DNA from 3 places in the Enterococcus sp. DIV0840 genome. Region 2 is predicted to be linked to each of the others. Evidence: riboswitches for the same ligand, from Rfam matches in the RefSeq annotation. Region 2 holds a riboswitch; each other region holds the start of a gene.
The links. A riboswitch is a leader RNA that binds a small molecule or an ion and turns the genes downstream of it on or off. The one in region 2 is predicted to bind magnesium.
Positions count from the first base shown of each region.

Region 1: linked by a shared signal. The riboswitch ahead of IGL98_RS04480 (LCP family protein) and the one ahead of IGL98_RS07030 (phosphatase PAP2/LCP family protein) in region 2 are both predicted to bind magnesium.
Region 3: linked by a shared signal. The riboswitch ahead of mgtA (magnesium-translocating P-type ATPase) and the one ahead of IGL98_RS07030 (phosphatase PAP2/LCP family protein) in region 2 are both predicted to bind magnesium.

Region 1 is NZ_CP172876.1:945,445-953,391, reverse strand. It holds gene IGL98_RS04490 (helix-turn-helix domain-containing protein) at 1-1,383, opposite strand, end outside; gene IGL98_RS04485 (FAD-dependent oxidoreductase) at 1,373-2,698, opposite strand; gene IGL98_RS04480 (LCP family protein) at 2,856-3,773, opposite strand; M-box (ykoK) riboswitch at 3,970-4,138, opposite strand; gene IGL98_RS04475 (DUF4303 domain-containing protein) at 4,406-4,903, shown strand; gene IGL98_RS04470 (DUF4809 family protein) at 5,097-5,489, opposite strand; gene IGL98_RS04465 (YusW family protein) at 5,684-6,511, shown strand; gene IGL98_RS04460 (DUF916 and DUF3324 domain-containing protein) at 6,566-7,615, opposite strand; gene IGL98_RS04455 (WxL domain-containing protein) at 7,699-7,947, opposite strand, start outside.
Region 2 is NZ_CP172876.1:1,479,925-1,487,871, reverse strand. It holds partial or broken gene IGL98_RS07035 (diaminopimelate dehydrogenase) at 1-903, opposite strand, end outside; gene IGL98_RS07030 (phosphatase PAP2/LCP family protein) at 1,003-2,583, opposite strand; M-box (ykoK) riboswitch at 2,844-3,011, opposite strand; gene IGL98_RS07025 (ABC transporter ATP-binding protein) at 3,178-5,019, opposite strand; gene IGL98_RS07020 (ATP-binding cassette domain-containing protein) at 5,035-7,416, opposite strand; gene IGL98_RS07015 (MarR family winged helix-turn-helix transcriptional regulator) at 7,416-7,862, opposite strand.
Region 3 is NZ_CP172876.1:2,197,799-2,205,745, reverse strand. It holds gene ribF (riboflavin biosynthesis protein RibF) at 1-390, shown strand, start outside; gene IGL98_RS10485 (hypothetical protein) at 552-779, shown strand; gene IGL98_RS10480 (LysR family transcriptional regulator) at 873-1,766, opposite strand; gene IGL98_RS10475 (LysR family transcriptional regulator) at 1,792-2,673, opposite strand; M-box (ykoK) riboswitch at 3,365-3,535, shown strand; partial or broken gene mgtA (magnesium-translocating P-type ATPase) at 3,641-6,313, shown strand; gene hemW (radical SAM family heme chaperone HemW) at 6,496-7,653, shown strand; gene hrcA (heat-inducible transcriptional repressor HrcA) at 7,862-7,947, shown strand, end outside.

The DNA of each region.
Region 1 (7,947 bases), 530 kb from region 2:
TGCAGAACGATAGGTATTCGGCTTCATAACGTTTGTGATCAGCAAATCATACGTTCTTTTTGAATCAAATGGTTCGATCGTTAACCCATTCAAATTTTTTAAGCTCAAGACTAAAACCTGAGTCATTACTTCCTTATACAAATGATCCATCTTTAAATCAATCCCAATCCGAGTCTCACCAACGATTTCAAAATCAATGATCGCCAGCACACTAAGATATTTCACCAATGACCATTCATACAAACTATTGCCTGTCTCATAACTTTTCCCAAAGCATTCTAAACTTTTATCTAAAAGAATCCGAGAAAAATCAGCCAGCTGATGACTGGAAAGAGTCTGTTCTTTTTGCCAAATATTCTCCCGATCAAACAATTCCAGCTCTCCTTTAAAAAAATACAGCCGATTATGAATCTGAGAAAAATAATAAAAGATCTTTTTTTCTAATTCTGGGAAAAATTTTTGCGGACGATAATATAAAATCACATGCTCTAAAACAAACGTGTCTGCAAGTGATGTTGGCGTCCTTCTACCACGAATCAAACTATACTCAGCAAAATCTGATTCCGCTAAAACAGACATACTCGTTAGAAAAATAAAATGTAGCAGACTCTCTTCTTCATCGATTTCAAGTGGATATCGACTAAAAAAACGTAAAACAAAGGAACGTAATGTTTTAAAAAAAGGATCTTGTTCATACACCAGACTTTTACTGTATAATTCTTTAAACATTTTTGGTTGAACCACGATTCTTTTCTTACTGATCGTCAGCCATAAACTGATTTTCAACCTGCTATGTTCCTCAAATGAAAGGGACAGTGCTTTTTCCAAAGCCTCAATGATCCTAGAATTTTGAACCGTTAATGTTTTTTCTTGATGTTTCTCATACGGAGTTAAAAACCAATAAATTTGAAAATAAAAATAACGAATTTGGAGCTCTTCACCTTTTAATTGACCGTTGCCAATTTTAAGATCAAACTCTTTTAATAACAGATTTAGCTCTTTGATTTTCCGAAACAAAGACGACTCACTGATCATAAATTTAGTGGTCAGCTGAGCAATGCTAAATTCTCGATACTGAAATAAGTAATCTATCAACTGAAACTTGATTGACCCTCGAACATACTCTTCCAAAACTTTACTGATCGAAAACTGGTCTGACATATGAATTGCCACCCATTGTCCATCATAAAATAACGTACAATCTTTTTCATAAGGCTTCAAGTAATACCCTAATTCCTTTAAATCACTTTCAAAAGAAGCCTTTGAAACGCCTAAATAATCAAGTAACTCTTGGTCTGCGATACGACCACCTGCCAAAATCACCTTCTTTAAAATACCAATCTCTCTCGCTTCTTTTTTATCCAATAATTCTTCAATTTTCATCCGCTTCACTCCACAAACCTTCAAAACCTAGCTGGTTCGTGATATCAATCACGTTTGAATAATAAGGATGATACAAAAAATCTTTTTGGTAAAGCTCTTCAAGTGTTTGACCCATTTGAATCCCAAGCGCTAGTGTATTGATTTTCTCTAGGATATCTGCTTTTGAAACTAATTGTGCACCTAAAATCTTATGACTATCTTTTTCGAAAATAATTTTTCCACAAATTTTTTCACATCCTGAAAATAAGGAACTCTTCTGTTGAACGTGGGAAACCGCAATCGGCTGCCCATGAAATAATCCTTCTGCTTCTGTCAGTCCAGTACTGGCTACATAATAATCGACAAGTTTAGTCCCAATCGTGCGAATCGAGCCGACAAATGGTGTGGTTGCTTCTACAAGATTTTGAGCCACAACTAACCCCGTTCTAACCGCATTATTCACTAATGGGATATAAAATAATTCCTGAGACAAGCTATAAGGCACTTGAATGCAGTCACCAATCGCAAAAACGTCCGCTTGAGATGTTTGCAAATACTCATTCACAAATACGGTCTGATCCGTATGAGTCCGGATATGTTCATCCAAATAACCAAGATCTGGACGGACATTCATCCCAAAAATAGCACTATCACATACTAATTCGGATTTCTTCGTTTCGATCAGTAGGCCTTCATCTGTATCGGTTACTTTTTCAACGGTTTCATCGAAATGAAACACAGCACCTCGAGACACCATTTCAGCTTGCACTGGACGAATCATCTCTTCATCGAAATACTTGAATAACAAATAATCCATACGTTCAAAGAGGTGTACTTCTTTGCCTTTTTTTAACAACGTATCTGCTGCTTCTCCGCCGATTTGACCGCCGCCGATCACTGCTACTTTATCACTATTTTCCAAACGCTCAATAGCTTTTAGAACTCCGGGCAAAAATTTATATTTTAAAACCTTTTCCGAATCACTACCAAGAATTTTGTTGGACCATTGACTAGAGCCAGTTGCTAAAATCAATTTATCAAATGACATAAAAAACTCAGTTGCTTGCTTTTCATATTTGATGATATGCTGTGTTGAATCCATACTGACTACTCTTGCATTTAACAACAAAGAGATATCGTTATCTATTAATTGTTCTTCTGAAATAAACTGAGCGGTTTCGATAGGATCGATCGTTTTATTAAAATACAGATTGATTCCGCCAGGCAAATAACCAATCGTTTGTTGCTTCTCGATTAAATGAATTTCAGCTTTGGGATGTTTTTTTCTGATAGCCAAAGCAGCTGATACTCCAGCAAAAGAAGCGCCAATAATCACAACTTTCAAAATAAACCCTTCCTTCTAAATAAAAAAAACGCTTTCTTAAAGAATAGCATATGCTTGCTCCTAACGCATAGAAATACGCTAGTTTGTTTTCATTTTTCACTAAAAAATCCGTTTACTCTCATATAAGAGAGTAAACGGATAAATGACGTTATTCCTTATCTTTCATAAAATTCTGAATCGCTTCAGCATTCTTTTGTTCATCAAGTTCGATCACACTTCCAGATTCGGTATAATCATTAAAGTTCCATGTGCCTTCCACTGGAACAGACAGTGATTTTAAAGGCTTCACTTTTCCAGTAAGAAAATCTTTTGCTAAATCGATCAATAAACTCGTAGGCACATTTGTATCGATTTTTCCGACCATTTTTCCTGCAACTTGTGGTAATTCCCAAATTGGAATCAAATCTTTAGACTGCTCTACTAAAGCATCCATCACTTGCTGCTGACGTCTGATCCGTCCAAAATCGCCTTCTTCATCCATTCTAAAGCGGGCATACTGCAATAAACTATTCCCATGCAATGTTTGCTTACCTTTGAGGATATCCACACCGTCTAAATTAATATCTTTTTCAGCATCGATCGTAACTCCTTTTGGATAAAGTTCATCAATAATGTCACTAAATTCTTTAAAATCCATAACAACATAATAATTGATTGGTAAATCAAAATTCGTTTTCAACACATCTTTTGTCATTTGTGCGCCGCCATATGCATATGCTGCATTTATTTTATCTTGGCCGCCATCAGGAAATGTTACGTAGCTATCCCGCATGATCGAAATCAATTTAGGCTGTTTCGTTTTCCCATCATAATGAGCCACCATAAGCGTATCTGAACGCCCTTGATCCTCATCGTCGTCTCTGGAGTCATTTCCAACAACCATGACCGTTAATTCCTTGTCACTTGTTTGTTCATCACCAGTAAAATTTTGGTTTTTATTAGAAAGTTTTGATTCGCTCTTTTCCTTTGCCGTTTGGAATGAAACCGCCGCATAGCAGCCTACACTCACGACTACAAGGAGAATCGATAACAAGGTAATCGTCACTATTTTTACAGATTTTTTCATTGTTTATTCCTTTCTAAACATAAAAGTTAAATGAGTTTGTTTAGCCTTAAAGCAAACCATAGTGTAGCACATGAAACCTGATAGCTCTAATTTTTGCTCGACTAAAAGAAAAATCCCTCACCAAGAATACTCAGCGAAGGGATTAGATTATAGGGGTTTAAATGTATGACACTCGCCATTTATTTACAACTTACCTTACTCTTCTCTTCGTTGAGTTTTAGCACTATATAACGTAAAAAGCATTGCTTTTAGCTACTTTGAAAAACGCCTTAATTCGACGAAATTTGTCCTACCCGTACCTGTCTTTCGACATTTCTGAGCAGCAGCTTGTGTTTATATAGGAGCCTCACCTAACAAGTATTTAATTCATTTTAAACTATAAGCGTATCGAATCACAAAGTCAAATTAAATTTTATCTAAACTGTTCAACCCCAGAACTATCTTACTAAAATAAACCGACTCTTCACTTGTTCTTACAATAAAAGTCCTCTTATAGTAACAAACTATTCCAATAAAAAAATCTTTATATTTTCTTAAAAAATTGCTATTCCACATAAAAAAAAAACTTTAGATAGACATTCCTTCTTTTATCTGTTTCAATGTTTAAAAGACAGAACACTTGGAGGATATGAATGGAACACTTTTTAGAAAAACAACAAGAGTACTTTTTCAATTTTTTAACTGATAGCATCGATAACTTTTTATTAGATCACTCTGATGAAACATTTTACGCCTTTGCTTTAGACTGCAATATTCATGAAGAAGGTGAAATCAACCTGTGCTTTAATACAGTAGAACTATGGCAGGAAACAACAAGTTATTATGCGAATAAAGGCTACACTAAAACACAATTAGACGAGATGAAATACACTTCTCGTGATTGGGATGAAAATCAGCAAGTTGCCTCTATCCATTTATTTGATGATTGGGTGGAAGATGAACAAGATATTGAGATGGTTCTAGAATGGCTTTGCCAACAAATGATCCTCTTAACTGACAGTGAAACATTCGAACGAATTCCAAAAACAGAAGATTTCAAGCTATTGGTTTACGATCATGACGAAAGTCCTTCTGATTCACAAGAAAGATTTGAAAAAATAGGAATGTCAGAAATTTTTCAAATAGAATAACATAACAATGAGGCCGAGACAAAAGTGTTTAGCTCCGAGAAATAAGAGGGAATTCACGGAAATTGCTCTTCAAATTTTTGTGAATTTCAGCTTTTTTCTCAGAGCTGCTTTTTTCTCGCCGCTTATTCAGTTTTAGAGCGCACATCAAAACTGATTTTTAGTTTTGTCCCACCCTCATTTTTTATATAATCGACTATAAACTAAATGCTAATTCTTCCACTTTAAAAAGAGTGACTAAGATCTGATTGACAGTTTCCACTAATTTTTTCTCATCCATCATTTGATCCCTTGTTTCAATTTTTGCAGTCTCAGTTGAATAAGTCAGAAAATCATATTCTTCTTTAAGCGTAACTTGATGATCATCTTTTTTATATAAAGTAAAATCATCAATAACATCCATCTGATATTCTCGTTTATATCCATTTTTTAAAGCAATCGCTGTGACCAAAGAATTGACTGTCAAATTTTCTAAAGGAATAACTTGTTCGTCTATCATCAATGTATAGTTTTCATCTTCAATAATTCCGCAAGCATTACAGCCTCCATCTAATAAATTCACCGTTTTACTAATTATCGCTTTTTTCATTATTACAGATCCTTTCTTACGCTTTAATCTATTTCTTCACATATTATATCAAAAACGAAGACCCAATGAAGGAACTAATTTATTTCCAACATTATGAGAAATCACTCATATATATTTACTTTATATTTCTTTTAGATAATAATATAGACATCTACTATTCATAAAATAGTAGTAAAAAAGAGGAGGTATTTTTTATGAAATTTTTTAAAGGTATGATGGTTGCAGGATTAGCAATCAGTTTCTGTTCTACTAGTTTGGCAGTGGTATCAAACTCAGCAGATGCAGCAACAGTGGTGGAGTCAAATTACAATAAGACAGTCACTTTATTCAATAAAGCGGATATCTTAGCGTACACAGGTCTATCATTAACAAGTTCAACTGTATCATCTGTTTACAACGAACTAGTTAAAGCAAGCACATGGGAAGTTGCTGGTTATTCTTCATCAGAAGCCGCTGTGATTGCAAGAGATTTCAGCAAAAATTATTACAAATCAGTAAGTTTGTTACAAAAAATGACGTACCAAAATGATTTACATCTTAAAGTTATCTTGATTACTAAAGGGTATGTAAAAGCAGAATTTGGCTTACAATCTTACTATGTTTCAGAAACACCTGTTAATCCAGAAAAACCGCAAGAGCCTGAAACAACTGTTGCTCCTGAGACACCTGAAGTTCCAGAAACACCAGAAACACCCGTTGCCCCTGAACAATCTGATTTAAAAAAATTAGAAGTTCAAGTGACTTACACTACTGGGCAACAAATTCAGTTGCAATACCAAGTAAATACTAATGGCACAATCAAAGCACAATACCAAGATAAATCTAATAAAGTTCAATTACAAGGCAGTGCAGCTGAAGAAAAAATCGAAGGCATCATTGCTGGCTTGGACCTTAAAAATGCCAGTGAAACAAAAATCACTTCACACATTTTGACTAAACTTGGTAAGGGTACAAGCTACAAACAATTCCAATATCAAGGTCAATTTAATGATAATACACAAGTTAAATTTAAACTAAAATAAGCAATCTTAAAAAAATCTCCACTTTCTACTCATGTAGAAAGCGGAGATTTTTATTTATTCAACTCTTTTTTTCCTTCGCCACAAAATATACGTCTGAATCAACACCAATAAAACCAACAAAATAAGCACTAAAATCAACCACATCGGAACTTTAGTTACAACCTTCGTTTCTTTATTTTCTTCATTGATTACCTTCGCTTGTTCCCTAGTAATCTCAAACTCATTCTCAAATTCCCATTTCTTCCCCTCTTGATTGATCAATGTTTTACTGATATATTTCCCAGGCAGCAATTGTCTTTTGATCGGCACGGGAAAATCCATCACAGAATCTGGGGCCATTTCAAGCGCTTCTTTTTCCAACTTGATCAAAGGAGTCTCTTCCCCTTTTTTTCGAATCGCAAACTTTAGATCCATTTTCTTTGAAATTGCTGCATTTTTATTGCGAATCGAATGAATCACAGACATTTTTTTCCCTTGTTTAGATTTCGCTACTTTTACAGCTTCCATTTCATAATCAGGTAGAACCGATGCATCCGTCTCATTCAAGACAACACCTACCACATAATGAAATCGCTGCTGTATGGTCACATCTTTACTTTTGGTTTCACTTTCAGGTGAATTTTTAGTAAAACGCAGTCCACCAACAATAACACCGCCATATCTTTCCTTTGGCATCTTCAAATGAAAACGAGCAATTTTAGTTTCATATGGTTGCAAGGAAATAGTCGTTTCTAGAACCTTGATCAGAGATTCAAAAGGATAAGCCAATGCTTTGTCTTTGATACCTTTTACTGTATAGTCAATCATTCCCTCTTCCGTTGTCGTTGCATTTATCGCATTGACTGAAAAGGAAATAGGTGCGTCTTCTGGATTCACTAATTTAACTTGTAATTCTTGCTCCTCTTCCGGCAGCATTTTTAAATCAAAATAGGATTTATTGATATCGACTTGATTCTGCGGGATAACTGCTTGTACATAAAAACTATTTGTTTCTTTACTTTTTTCTTGCGCCAAAACAGCTTTTGTATTCAATAAACTAACTAAAAAAATAAGTCCGATAGAAAATAATATATGAATCATTTTTGACCTAGAACAACCGCTCATCTAAATCACTCCTTTAATTTAATCAGAAAAAAAGAGTGGAATAAAATGATGCTCATCCCACTCTTTTAGATCACACTTTGATTCTATGGTGCATCTGCCAAGGTCCAGTCGATCGTAGAGGTATGTTTACCCAACGTTGCCATTGCAGCTGGCACATCAAGTGTCACGCCCGTGTTTTCAGCATCTGGCCAAGTGAATGTCCATGTTCCAGCACCGGCTCCTGCTGCGGCCGTTGCAAATGGTGTCGCAGTTGCAGCTCCGCTCGTTAATTTGACTGTATTAACAGGTGTTGGTGCCTCTGCATCACTATTTGTTCCCGCTTGTGTGTTTTT
Region 2 (7,947 bases):
CAGTATATGCGCCAAATTGTTTTTCCTTAGCCAAACGAACACAAGCTCTCGCATACGCAACTAAAACACTTGCCGTAAATTCCGGATTACTTTCTAGTTGTAAATTATATTCAATCACTTGTTTTGTATTTTCATGTGTTGTTCCAATATGAAGAACTGTCCCGCCATGAGGCATCTTTTTGTGATTTTGATCAAGTTCAGCTTGAGAAATAAAATGAACTTCTGTATCATAATCGGCAAAATAATTGGGCATTGAAACAATTTCTTCCTGAATATTTTCTGCGTTTGCATCCTCTTCAAGCACAACAAAGCATTCTCTAAAATGTTTATCTCGCGTACTCAAATTCAACTGTTCGCCTGCTTCAAGTTTTTCGATCACTTCGCTGTTTGGAATCGTGTATTGTACTGCATCTGTCACGCCATCGATTCGTCTTAAGGCATCTGAATGTCCCTGACTGACGCCTTTCCCCCAAAAGGTATTTGTCTCTCCAACTGGTAAAATACTTTGTGCATATAATCGATTTAAACTAAACAAACCTGGATCCCATCCCGTTGAAATAATTGAGGTTGTTTGATTTTCTTTTGCCACCTGGTCCACTTTAGCAAAATGCTCTGGAATTTTAGCATGAGTGTCAAAGCTATCGATGGTATTAAATAAATGCGTCCATTCTGGCGTTTGTGTTGGTAAATCAGTTGCTGATCCTCCACATAAAATACAAACATCGATCTCATTTTTTTATGTTTAAGCTGATCCATCGTGAAGGCATTCGCGCCTTCTGTCTGAACTGTCTCAGGGGCTCTTCTTGTAAAAACACCTACTAATTCCATATCTTTATTTTGCTTTATTGAACGCTCAACACCGCGTCCAAGGTTCCCATACCCGACAATTGCTACTTTTATCATACTTACATTCCTCCACTTCTATGCATCAAATTATACCAAAAGAAAAGCTCTTTTGACAATTGATGTTGGACCAGCGAATGATTGATTCTTTAAAACGTACTACTCTAAATTCAATTGTTTCTTTATTGCAGCTATGGCTTTTTCCCTTTCTGCTTCGGGAATACGTTCATAAGAAATACCTTCCTCACCAGTATAACCATCACCTGTAAATCCTTCCCCTTGCAACTGGCTTGTTTCAATATCAATTAGCGCTTTTTGGTAATTTTTCATTAATTGCATCATCTGATCTAACGTCATATCTGTTTTTCCATTATCCCCAATTACATCCAGCAACTCTTGGTAACGAAACGCATTCTTCATAGACATTAATTCTTTGCCCAACTGAATAGTCACTTCGCGTTCTCTCTTTTGTCTGCCATAATCATTTTGAGGGTCTTCATGACGCATTCGCGCATATTGCAATGTTTCCCAACCGCCTAAATGTTGTTCTCCTTTTGGATAATGAATTCCTTCAGCATCAAACGCAAAATCATTATTAACTGTCACTCCACCAACTGCATCACTCAATGCCGCTAAACCATCCATATCAATGACAAAATAATGATTGATTGGGATATCTAAATAATGTTCAACTGTATCAATCATCATTTTATCACCGCCGAACGAATGAGCATGGTTGATCTTGTCATGTAAACCATCTTCTCCAACGATCTCTACATAAGCATCCCTAGGAATACTCGTAATCGTCGTCTTTTTCAATTGATTATTGACCGTTACGACCATGATCGTATTGGCTCTAAAATCTGTTTTACGTTTTGAATCATTTGCGATTCCTAATAGTAAAAAACTAACCGGCTCACTATTTTTAAGCTCCACAGGTTTTGCTTCTCGGTCTAATGGTTGATACATTTTATTCGCTGTTTTTTGAACATTTTTAAAGACTGTCGCTCCATACACAGAGGCACCGGCAACAACTAATAAAAGTAATGTCAACCCACTTAATATTGTTCTTTGTATAAATCTTTTTTTAGCATCTGGCGTTGAAAATGTTCTATTCAAGAACAGCTTTTGAAGGCAAACATACGAAAGATTCACCCAAGCATAACTTAAAAGAAATCCTGCCAGCACATCACTTGGATAATGAACCCTTAAATAGATCCGACTCAATCCAATCAGACATACATAGATAATCAACACGTTTTTCAAATGTCTGTAATTCTTTGATCGTTCTGGATAAATCGTTTGTGCCGCTATGATAATTGAACACACCAAACACATAGCTAATAGTGAATGTCCACTGGGAAAACTGTATGATGTTCTTTCTGCTAACTGTCCTACATTAGGTCTCATTCTTGCAACAAGATTCTTAAGTAGAAACCCTATAGCACTGACCACCAAAACATTGCTACTCATCCAAAAAGCTAGTAATTTTTGTTTTTTTCGCCAAAGGATAAATGAGACAATCAGACTCACAATAAAAATCGGCACAATGGTTGCAGTTTTAGCAAATAGATTTACAATACTCGTGATCATAGCGTTTGGTTTCCAACTAATTTGGTAAATCGCCGAATCTAACTGATGAAACCATGAAGCATTCTGAACAACAAAAAAAGTTAACACTGAAAATAATAGGACACTTAAAATAGCTGGAATGAACTTTTTTTCTTTAAACGTATACATGTATAAAATCCCTTCATTTCTTATATTAGATAAAATTGTTAGCTCAAAATCAGTACGCATGAAATTTCATTAAAAATGCCAATAAAAAAACGCCTAAGTTCATGCTTCTTGCAGAAGAAGTGAATGATCCAGCGTTTTTTTCGCCAATCGTCACTCCTAAAAACACAAGCAGGTACTAAGACGGTAAACAATCAGCAAATACGTTCTCTATTTACCAAAAGAAAAAAGTCAAACATTCTTTCCTACGACGTTTGACTTTCAATCAATCTCATCGTCTGAGTTTTAGCACTATACAACGTAAAGAAAATTTCTTAGCTATTTTATGAAAAGCCTTAATTCGACAATTCCTGTTTTACACATTGGCGTCTTTCGACGTTTCTGCGCAATAGCCTATGTTTGTATAGGAGCCTCACCTAACAAGGTTATTTATCTATTTATTTTCTAAAGAATAACGCTGGAAAGATTTTTTTTCAAGTTATTTTAAACGTCTTTATGTTTTCTTAATTTAAATAAAACAAATTTTGGCTATTATTTTTTGAATAAAAAAAAGAAGCACTCATCATTTTTTTGATAAGTGCCTCTTTTAGAGCCATTTTATTCATCTAACTCTTCAAACTGCGAGTTGTAAAGTGAAGCATAGTAACCACCTTCAGCTAGCAGTTCTTCATGTGTTCCTTGTTCTTTGATATCGCCATCTTGCATATAAAGAATTTTATCTGCATCTTTGATTGTTGATAGACGGTGCGCAATAACAAAGGATGTACGTCCAGCCATTAAGTTGTTCATGGCGCCTTGAATCAAGCCTTCCGTTCTTGTATCAACAGATGACGTTGCTTCATCGAGAATCAAAATCGGCTTATCGGCTAAAATCGCACGAGCAATTGTTAGTAATTGTTTTTGACCTTGAGAAATATTTGATGATTCTTCATTTAATTCCATGTTGTAGCCGCCAGGTAATGTTTGAATAAAGTGGTGAACGTGTGCGGCTTTAGCCGCTTCGTAGACTTCTTCATCCGTTGCATCTAAACGACCATAACGAAGGTTTTCCATGATAGTTCCTTTAAATAACCAAGTATCTTGTAAAACCATCCCGATATTTTTACGTAAATCTGCGCGGTTAAAGTCTTTGATATTATAACCATCGATTTTAATCGCACCAGATGTTACATCGTAAAAACGCATCAATAGTTTAACCATGGTTGTTTTACCAGCTCCAGTCGGTCCAACGATTGCCACTGTTTGGCCTGGATCAACATGTGAACTGAAATCATTGATAATGATTTTGTCTGGTGTATAACCAAAACGAACATGTTCAAAGTCGACCATACCTTTGGCTTTATCGATTTTAACTGGATTTGGTACTGTTTGTGCTTCTTCATCTTCTTCAAGGAATTCGAAAACACGTTCAGCTGCTGCTGCCATTGATTGAAGTAAGTTAGATACTTGTGCCAATTGAGCAATTGGTTGTGTTAAGTTTCGAACGTATTGGATGAATGCTTGAATATCCCCAACGGTAATCGTACCATTGTAAGCTAATATCCCACCAAAGATCGCTACTGCAACATACCCTAGATTTCCAACAAAGTTCATGATCGGTTGCATCAAACCAGAAAGAAATTGTGATTTCCAAGCTGATTTGAATAATACATCATTTTGCTTTTTAAATTCTGTAAGAGAATTTTCTTCATCATTGAAAAGACGTACGATATTGTAACCGCCGATTGTTTCTTCAACTTTACCATTGATCACACCAAGATATTCTTGTTGTGTTTTGAAATATTTTTGAGAGTTTTTTACCACAATCAAAATTAAGATCATTGAAATTGGTACGATCAAAATCGCAATCCCTGTCATTTGCACAGAAATCGATAGCATCATTACGATAACCCCAATGATGGTGAATACTGATGTAATAAACTGTGTGATCGATTGATTTAGTGATTGACCTAAAGTATCCACGTCATTTGTGATACGAGATAATACTTCACCCGTCGTACGGCTTTCAAAATAGTTCATCGGCATGCGATTGATTTTTTCTGAAATTTCTTTACGCATGCGATATGTGATTTTTTGCGAAATCGTTGACATGATCCAACCTTGAATAATCCCGAAGGCTGAAGCCACTAAGTAGAGTCCTAACATGAAGAGTAAGATTCCACCAATTTTATTAAAATCGATTCCACCGGTTCCTTGATATTTTTTAATCAAACCATTAAATAATTCTGTGATCGCTTGTGATAAGATTTTTGGACCCCAAATATTAAATACGGTTGAGGCAATTGCAAAGATCATTACAAAGAAAACAGGTATTTTATAAGCACCAATATAGGAGATTAATTTTTTTAGTGTTCCTTTAAAATCTTTGGCTTTTTCCACTGGAGCGCCATTTCCAGGTCCGCGTCCGCCACGAGGGCGATTTTGTGTTTGTTCTGCCATTATATTCGCTCCTCCCTACTCAGCTTCTTCTATGCCTAATTCAGCATTGCTCAATTGTGATTGGGCAATTTCTTGATAGACAGTTGATGATTTCATTAATTCATCATGTGTTCCATGATCGACTACACGACCTTCGTTTAATACGATAATATTATCCGCATGAAGAATCGTAGAGATTTTTTGTGCAACGATGATTTGTGTTGCGCCTTTGATATTTTCAGACAATGCTTTACGTAACGCTACGTCCGTTTTATTATCAAGCGCTGAGAATGAATCATCAAAGATCAAGATTTTAGGATTTTTCGCTAAGGCACGCGCAATGGATAGACGTTGTTTTTGTCCGCCAGAAACATTGGTTCCACCTTGAGAAATTTCTCGGTCATACCCTTTTTCATTTGAATCGATGAATTCTTCTGCTTGTGCAATTTCGGCTGCTTTTCTCATTTGTTCATCTGAGATGTTGGCATCCCCAAATTTAATATTTGAGGCGATATCCCCTGAGAATAGGATGCCTTTTTGCGGCACAAATCCAATGATTTCATGTAATTTATGCAAGCTCATTTCACGAATATCGATCCCATCGATCGTGATTCGTCCACCCGTTACATCAAACAAGCGCGGAATCAAGTTAACGATCGTAGATTTTCCTGAACCAGTGGAACCGATCAAAGCAGTTGTTTGACCTGGTTTGGCCGTAAAGTTGATATGATGTAACACATCTTCGTCAGCATCACCATAACGGAATTCTACTGCTTCAAATTTTACTTCACCTTTAAATTCATGATCATCTTTTGGATGTTCTGGATCTTTGATTGTTGGTTCTGTTTCAAGAACTTCTTCCACACGACCAGCAGCCACGTTGGCACGAGGTAAAATAATCGAAACCATTGATAACATCATAAAGGCCATAACGATTTGCATTGTATACGTGATAAATGCCATCATATCCCCAACTTGGAGTTGACCGTTGTTCATATTATGTCCGCCGACCCAAACGATCAGAACAGAAATACTATTCATCAATAACATCATGACAGGCATCATAATAGACATTGCACGGTTAACGAATAATTGAGTTTTCATTAAATCAGTGTTGGCAACATCAAAACGTTTTTCTTCGAATTTTTCACGAGAAAATGCACGGATAACCGGTAAACCAGTAATGATTTCACGAGAAACCAAGTTTACTCTATCAACTAAGTTTTGTAGTGCTTTAAACTTAGGCATCGTTGTTAATAGTAGACTTCCTACTAAAACTAAAACTGCAGCTACTGCTACACCGACGATCCAACCCATGCCTGTTCCTGTTTGATAGACATTATAGATTCCGCCAATACCTAAGATCGGTGCATATAACACGATACGCATAATCATAACGATCCCCATTTGCATTTGTTGGATATCGTTAGTATTACGAGTGATCAATGAAGCTGGAGAGAATTTCTCCATTTCGGTGTTTGAAAATTGCAATGTTCGCTCATATTGACCGACACGCAAGTTTCGTCCAACAGATGCCGCCACAAGTGAGGCAATCAACCCAACAATGATTGCAGCTACAGCTGAAACAAGTGTTAGAAGAACCATTTTTGTTCCTGTTTTAACCATATAATCTGTTTGGATTTGTTGTGTATTCATATCTAGTGCTTTGTATTCAGCCAGTGTGAATTGAATCCCGACTGTTTTCATTGAATCCGCACCTAAATCGCCTAAGCTTTTTTTAGTTGCTTTACGGGCTGCTTCGACTTTCGCTGGCATGGCGTCTGTCGTTGTTTTGATCGAATCAGCTAAAGCTTTCGCTTCTGCACCTTTTGCTTGAGCTTGGGCAGCTAACTCTTGTGCTTCTTGACCTTTTTCCATTGCCGTTGCAGCATCTGTTGCTGAAGCAGCAACCGCACCTGCTTCTTTGGCTTGCTCGCCTAATGTTGTTGCTTCTTCACCAAGTTGTTTGGCTTTAGCAGCATTTTCTCCAACTGCTTTATAATCCTCGATGATTGCTTTGGCTTCACCACCACTTGATGAATCTTTTGATTGAGAAGTTGCCAGCATCATCATTGGCAGATTAAAAATGTCTGCCAGTTTGGCTTCTGTCATGTTGTCTTGAAGATTTAATTTATAGACCTCAACTTCTTTTCCATCGATTTTTTCAGTTGTTAGTTTATAGTTATCTTCAATTGTTTTTTTCTCATCATCCGTCATGAACATTTCAATTCCCTGAAGAGATGTTTTCCTGATTTTTTCAGGTGTGGAGTATTCAAGCCCTCCTTGTTGAATACCGACATCAACGATACCCGATGTTAATTTTGGTAAGCTTAAATCACTATTTGCCTGTACAACTAAAAGCACAAGAACTGCGATGACCGCGTACCAGTATTTGCCAAGATATTTGAAAATCTTCACTATTGGTCACCTTCCTCTTTCTGGGAAATTTGTTGGGAGTAGTCTACGAATTTCGCAGTTAGCTCGATGAACTGTTTCGTGTCTGTTTCTCCCATTAGTTTAAAAATCTGAACGATCTTATCGCGCATTTCTTTCTTTTGCAGCTTAGCCGCTTTTTTACCGCAATCCGTTAACGTAACATTGATTCGGCGCCGATCATCTGGGTCCATCTTACGTTCGATTTGACCCTTTTTTTCTAAACTGCCAAGAACGACTGCAATGCGAGCGCTAGATAGGTTCAGTGATTCTGCTAAATGCTTGGGACTAGTTGGTTCACCATAACGGGCAAGAAATTTGATGACGATACTTTCACCTTGGTTACTTTTTTCTAGTCTGCTAAATGCACTATGTCGATTTTGAACCATTAGACGCATAAGCTCTTGTTCGGCTTCTTCTGCGTATGACATATGACTCCTCCTTTTTTCAAAATAATTACTTTCTACCATTAATAGCTAATAGTGTTAGTAACTAATGCTGTTTGATATTAACGCA
Region 3 (7,947 bases), 720 kb from region 2:
CTTGGCTACGTTTATGAAACCCAGGGAACAGTGGTGCATGGTGATGCTAGAGGCCGTTTGTTAGGCTTCCCAACGGCTAATATCAAAGTGAAAAGTACTGTTCGTCTGCCTAGAATTGGTGTTTACGCTGTGAAAATTCAAGTTGGAAACAAATGGCATGTTGGTATGGGATCGATTGGACACAATGATACCTTTGGTGATGGCCGTGAGTTGACAGTGGAAGTTTATATTTTGGATTTCCATCAAGATATTTACGGTGAACAAGTAACGGTACGTTGGAATCATTATTTGCGGGATCAGGTCAAGTTTGACGGAGCAGAAAATTTAATCGTGCAGTTAAAGCAAGATGAACAAGACACTGCCGACTATTTTTTGAATAATCCCATTTAATACTCCTTTTAATAAAATATGAATACAGCTTTTAACAGAACAGCTAGTGTAAACAAAGTAATAGCTCTATAAGTATTTTAGGATGGTTCATCTTTTTTATTCTGTCATAATTGAAGATAAGCAGAAATAGTTGCTTATTAATTATTAGGAGGATGAAGACTATGAAAAAAATCATTTTAGGAGCAACAGTTTTGCTATGTTCAGTGGCTTTAGTAGGATGTGGGAAAAATTCGGAAAAGAATAAAGATAAATCCGAAACGTCCTCGTCCTCCCAAGTTGAGAAAAGTAGTAGTTCTGTAGAATCCAGCAAAAAAGAGAAGCATGAAAAATCTGGTTCCAAAGAAGCTGATAAAAAAACTTCAGAATCTAGTGCACAAAAGAAAAAGTGATCCATCAAGTTTATTCTGATTTTGAGAGGGAAACAAAACTTATAGTGAGTTTTGTTTCCCTCTTTTTTTGATCATCAATTCCGTTGCTAGGAGTCAATAAAACGAAGCGTTGGTAAAAGATGACAATACTTGTTTTAGTTGAGTTCCCATATATTTATTTTTAAGATAATAAATAGACATTACTCTCATAGGAAGACTTTCGTGATTGATCGATATGATGTTTAGAGCGTCAAGATGACATTCTAAATACTGTGGAACGATTGAAAAAGTATCTGTGTTGTTTACCATATAGAGGATCAATTCAGTAGTGTCGACTTGAATATCATGCTCCTGAGATCTTTCAGGAAGATGAATAGCCATCCAATCATAAATTGTTTTTGTTTCGAGAAACGTTTTATTAAAAAAAATAAACGGATAGTCGTTAAATAAGTCTAAAGTGATTGTGGCGTTGTTTAAAATTGGATGCTCTTTTCGTATGATCATTTTGTATTCATTGGAATAAATATCTATTTTATTGATTGTAGAAGGCACATTTGTTATGGAAGGACCAATCCCAATATCGGATTCCAACGTTTCAAGTGATTTGAAAATGTTGTCTGAAATAATCGTATTTATTCTTAAATGTTTATATTCATGAAACAAAGCAGAAAGAGTATCGTTTAATTTAAATTCTAGGTCATTTAAAAAAAGAGAAACTTTGATCGTTGTCATATTAGGTTCTTTTGTGGTAGAAAGGTCATTGATCTCTTCACAAATATAAAACATTTCTTGTTTGATCCGCCAACAATGAGTTTCCAATATTTTCCCAGCTGGAGTTAGTTGACAGTCTCCACCATTTCTAAAAAATAAGGCTGTTCCAATTTCGTCTTCAAGGTTTTTTATTTGCTTACTTAGTGCAGCCTGTGAAATAGCAAGTTTGGTACTCGCTCTAGTGAATTGTTTTTGCTCACATAGTGTTAAAAAGTAATTTAAATGGGTTAGTTCCATAATCATATACTCCTTTCAAATAAAATTAAAAAATATATTGAAGCTGTTCAATTAGATATTCATGTGTTTTTGAGAGCGGAGAGCTTGAAGAATAGCCAATAGAAATATTTCTAAATGGACCCTCAATCATCTCGACAGACACAACATTTAAGTGATGAGGAATTGAATCTACCAACGAATAGGGTAGAAATGCCACACCAAAGTCTTGATCGACTAGATTTAATATTGAGATTGTAGAAGGAAGTTCATAATAGCGATTATCCTTAAGTTCAGGATGATTTGATTCAATCCAAGAATGGATTATTTTTTTTTCGTAAATTTTATTCGAATAATTGATTAGAGGTATTTGCAGCAAATCTTCTGCCGATAATTCATTCAAATTGGCAAATTTATTTTTAGTACTAGTGAAGACAACATATGATTCAGAGAAGATCAACTCACTTGTTATTTTAGAATTTGTTTCTGATAAAATACCAATAGCGATGTCAATGTCATTATGTTCTAACACCTCTTCTAAGTTTTCGTAATAACTGTATTCAAGTGAAACAGAAGGATAGTATTTATGGAATTCTGTTAATAATTTAGCAATTAAATAATCAATATCGGGTAAATTAGTACCGATTTTGATTGTTGCAGTTTCACCAGTATGAACGAGCAAGTTGATTTGATTAACAGCCATTTCAAATTCTTGAAAAATTTTTTCTCCTCTTGTCTTTAAAACATGTCCTTCAGGTGTTAACTTATTATTACCATAATCCCTTGTTATCAATTGAGCATGTAGTTCCAGTTCTAATTCGCGAATATGAGTGCTCAAACAGGGTTGAGAAATCCCTAATTCCTCCGATGTCTTAGTGAAGCTTTTGTTTTTACATAACGCTAAAAAATAGTCTAAGTGCTTTAGTTTCATCTTCACATCTCCTTCACTTGAGAAAAATAAAATTCTATTTACAACCAAGATAAAATAATTTTAGATAAAATAGTTCTTTTTTTTCAAAAATATATAAAAAATTAATAGTACATATTATTAACTGGAAATAATTACACTCTATTTTATAAGAAGGAATAAATTTAAAGTAAGTAGGAAAAGAGCCCCTTCAATTGGTGATAGCAAACCAATTGAAGAGGCTTTTATCAGTAAATTGCCTTCTGATAATAAATGATGAACTTTAAATTACGCACTGTAAATAAATTATTTACTTGCTTATTGTATGCTTAATGATGGATTTAAACCATATCATTTTATTTATAGCACTATTCTTTTTTTGTACAGAGTGCATAAGGAATTCTGGAGAAAACAAATCCCACTTCGCAGGAAAGACGAAGTGGGATTTATCAGAGTTAACTTTGTAAAAAGGAGTATGGATTCTGCATAAACGAAGTTGGGAAGTTCGTCTATAAAACTATCATAAATAAAAATGATCGATCTAACTATCTTTTTTTATTCATAGCTGTATTCATTTTTACGAATGATTCGTTGATAACTAATAAAAAGTATTTTGATTTTAAGTGGATGTATAAAACAACATTCGAAAAAAGTTATAGCGGTATAAGTTTTTAAGTCTATAAAAAAAGGCCGTAACTCATTAGAATAGTAGTGTAATTCTTCTTGTTAGGTGAGGCTCTTATACAAACACAGGCTACTGCCCAAAAATGTCGAGAGACGCCAATGGGTAGAACAGGAACTGTCGAATTAAGGCTTTTCTTAAGGTAGCTAAAAGCTTAGGCTTTTTACGTTGTATAGTGCCAAAACTCAACGATTACGAAGACTCACGGAAAAGCGGGCTGAGTTTTCAGTGCGCTCTTTTTGTGTGGAAAGGATGTGGTTCCCGTGTCGGAAGATAGTTCGATAGAAAGCGAATCAACTAAAAGAAAAGAGGATAATCCAGATGCAAAAAGAAATGAAGAACATGATCCATGATAAAGCGTACCAAAAATTAGCTAATTTATCTATCGATAAAGTATTAGAGAGTTTTTCGTCTTCCTGGGATGGATTAAAAGCTAGAGAAGTTCAACGCTCAAAAGAAAAATTTGGTGTAAACAAAATCACGGATGATAAAAAGAAATCATTTATTTATACTGTGATAAAATCTTATGTTACGCCATTCACTGTTGTTTTAATGATACTTGCAACTATCTCATTTTTCACCGAATATGTCTACGCTGATCCAAGTGAAAAAGATCTTGCTGGTGTTTTGATTATGCTGGTCATGGTTTTATTAAGTGGCACGATGACACTGGTTCAATCAGTAAAATCAAGCAATGCGGTTAGTAAATTACAAAATATGATCCAAATCACTGCAACAGTCACGAGAGAAAATAAAGAAATGGAAATTCCGATGGATGAAGTTGTTTGTGGCGATTTAGTTAAACTTTCGGCTGGCGACATGATTCCAGCAGATTTACGTTTGATTCATGCTAAGGACTTATTTGTTTCACAATCAGCCATGACTGGAGAAAGCTTTCCAGTTGAAAAAAAAGTTAAAAATTTTGTTTCTACAAATAACAACCAAACGGATTTTGAAAATCTATTATTTTTAGGTAGTAATGTAGTCAGCGGTAGTGGAGTTGGTGTAGCTGTTCGAGTTGGCGATCATACATTATTTGGAAAAATTGCACAAGATGTAGCAGATGACGAGAAAAAAACAAGTTTTGAATTAGGGGTCAATAAAACAACTTGGCTGTTGATTCGTTTTATGATGGTTATCACGCCAGCTGTGTTTTTGATCAATGGGATCACGAAAGGCAACTGGAGTGAAGCGTTGATGTTTGCAATTGCGACAGCTGTAGGACTTACACCGGAAATGTTGCCGATGATCGTTACAACTAATTTAGTTAAAGGCTCTAGAGATATGGCAAAAGAAGGCACGATCATGAAAAATGTCAATGCCATTCAAAATTTTGGTGCGATGGATATTTTATGTACAGATAAGACAGGAACACTAACACAAGATAAAGTCATTTTAGAATATCACTACAACACTTCATGTCAAGAAGATCAAGAAGTCTTACATTCTGCTTTTTTAAATAGTTATTTTCAAACGGGTCTACGAAATCTGATCGATAAAGCAATTATTGAAGCGACATCAAAAGAATTATCCATTGACGAAGAAGATTACTTTAAAATCGACGAAATTCCTTTTGATTTTAATCGTAGAAGAATGAGTGTAGTGGTCAAAAATAGAAGATCTAATCAAAGTTCCTTGATCACTAAAGGAGCAGTTGAAGAAATGCTGCAAGCTTGTTCTTATATCAATCAGCATGGAAACATTATTCCACTCACTCCTGAAGTTAAAAAACAAGTTTTAAAAACAGTGAAAGAATTAAACGAAGATGGCTTACGAGTATTAGCGATCGCTGATAAAAAAGTCAACAATCAATTAGACGATTATTCTGTTGAAGATGAGAAAGAATTAGTTTTACAAGGCTATCTAGCATTTTTAGATCCTCCAAAAGAAACAGCTGCTGCAGCAATCAATGCGTTAAAGAACAATGGCGTTTCGGTGAAAATTTTAACGGGTGATAATCAGTTAGTTACACGATCTGTTTGTAGAGAAGTTGGTCTTGGAACCGAAAAAATGATCGATGGTTCAACGATAGCTAAATTATCTGATGTTGAGTTAGAACGTACAGTCAACGAATACAATATCTTCACGAAAGTGACACCAGACCAAAAAACGAAAATCGTTAAAGCTTTGAAAAAGAACGAAAAAACAGTTGGGTTTATGGGAGACGGGATCAATGATGCTGGAGCAATGAAAGTATCTGATGTAGGAATTTCTGTAGACACGGCAGTTGATATTGCAAAAGAATCAGCAGATGTCATTTTACTACAAAAAGATCTTATGGTTCTAGAACAAGGAATCATATCTGGACGCAAAGTGTTTAGTAATACAATGAAATATATCAAAATGACGGCAAGTTCAAATTTTGGTAATGTATTTTCTGTTATTCCAGCAAGTATCTTCTTACCTTTCTTGCCAGTTGCACCGATTCAATCACTTTTCTTGAACTTGATTTATGATACATCGTGTATGTCTGTTCCATGGGATAATGTTGATGCAGAGTATGTAGAGAAACCTAAGAAATGGGAAGCAAAATCGATTGGTTCATTTATGAAATGGTTTGGACCGACAAGTTCAATTTTTGATATTGTGACCTATCTATTTATGTATTTTATTATTTGTCCAGCAATTTTGGGCGGAAGTTTCTTCTCGTTAACAGCTGATAAACAACTAGTGTTTATTGCGATTTTCCATGCAGGTTGGTTTATTGAATCATTATGGTCACAAATGTTGGTGCTTCACATCTTGAGAACACCGAAGATACCATTTCTTCAAAGTAGGGCATCTGGAATACTTACGCTAGTTACATCGATCGGGATTTTAATTGGAACGATTTTACCATTTACCAACCTAGGAGCAAGTATCGGATTTGCACCATTACCAGGAAATTACTTTTTCTATTTGATTCCAACAATCATTGCGTATTTATTTTTAGTAACGGTGATAAAAAAAATATATATGAGAAAATATCAAGAGTTACTCTAGACGGAAATTTTTATGACACTTTGGATTCTATGCAAGAGCCGAGGTGTCATTTTTTGTCGTCAACCTGAAGAATTTATTGAATCAAATTAGAACATTTTAGGAGTGAATATGGTAAGATAAGATGCGTCTTCTATTATAGTTACATAAAAAGTAGAAGACTTCTAAATTGGAGGAATAAAAAATTGAAAAAAGATACAAATGGTATTTCAGCATACATACATATCCCATTTTGCGAACATATATGTTACTACTGTGACTTCAATAAAGTTTTTTTAGAAGGTCAGCCAGTAGACGAGTATATCCAAAGTCTTTTGACAGAAATCCGTTTAACAAAAGAACAATACCCAAGTCGTAATACTGAAACAATTTACATTGGTGGCGGAACACCTACTTCACTTTCAGCGGAACAATTAGCTGTTTTGTTGAAAGGTGTGCGAGAATTATTGCCGTTTGACGATAAGAATGAATTTACTGTAGAAGCAAATCCTGGAGATTTAACGCAAGAGAAGTTACAGGTCATGAAAGAATATGGTGTAAATCGCTTATCGATGGGAGTTCAGACCTTTGATAATCAGTTGTTAAAAAAAATTGGACGCAAACATACAGCAGAAGATGTCTATGATACGATGAAGTTTTTAGAAAAAGAAGATTTTTTTAATGTGAGCATCGATTTGATCTACGCTTTACCGGGTCAAACCTTAGAAGGCTTCAGAGATACGCTAAAACGAGCAATAGAACTTGATTTACCACACTATTCGCTGTATTCACTGATTTTAGAAAATAAAACGATGTTTATGAACTGGGTACGACAAGGTCGCCTGCAGTTACCTGATCAAGAAGTTGAAGCACTAATGTTCGAAGAAACGATCATCGCAATGGAAAAAGCGGGACGTCATCAATATGAGGTTAGTAACTTTGCGTTAAAAGGGCAAGAAAGCCAGCATAATTTGGTTTATTGGAATAATGATCACTATTATGGTTTTGGGGCAGGAGCTAGTGGCTATCTAGGACATACGCGTTACCGCAATCATGGTCCAATTCAGCACTATTTAAAACCACTAAGAGAAAATCAGCTGCCTACTGTTGAAACGGAAATTTTGACACTAAACAATCAAATGGAAGAAGAACTTTTCTTAGGTTTACGAAAAATGAGTGGCGTTTCCAAGGTGCGTTTCAAAGACAAATTTGGTTTATCTTTAGACCAAGTATACAAAGAGACGATTCCAGAATTAGTTCATAAAGGGTTATTATTGGAAAATGAAAGCCATATCCAACTTACAGAGCAAGGACTTTTTCTAGGGAATGATGTATTTGAAGCATTTTTGATTGATAAAGAATAGAGATAAAAGTTGACAGCTTATTTATAAGTTTTAGGAACGAAACGATAGTCGAAAAGACTTTTGTTTCGTTCTTTTTTATTTTTTTAGCACTCGACGACAAAGAGTGCTAAAAAAGTATGTTTTTCTCTTGACAATTTTGCAAGAACTTGCTATATTAATAATTGTATTAGCACTTGAACAACATGAGTGCTAATGAAGGGTGGTAATTATGATAACAGAAAGACAAAAGAATATTTTGCGACTTATCATCCAAGAATACACAAATACAGGAAGCCCTGTAGGATCAAAGAAACT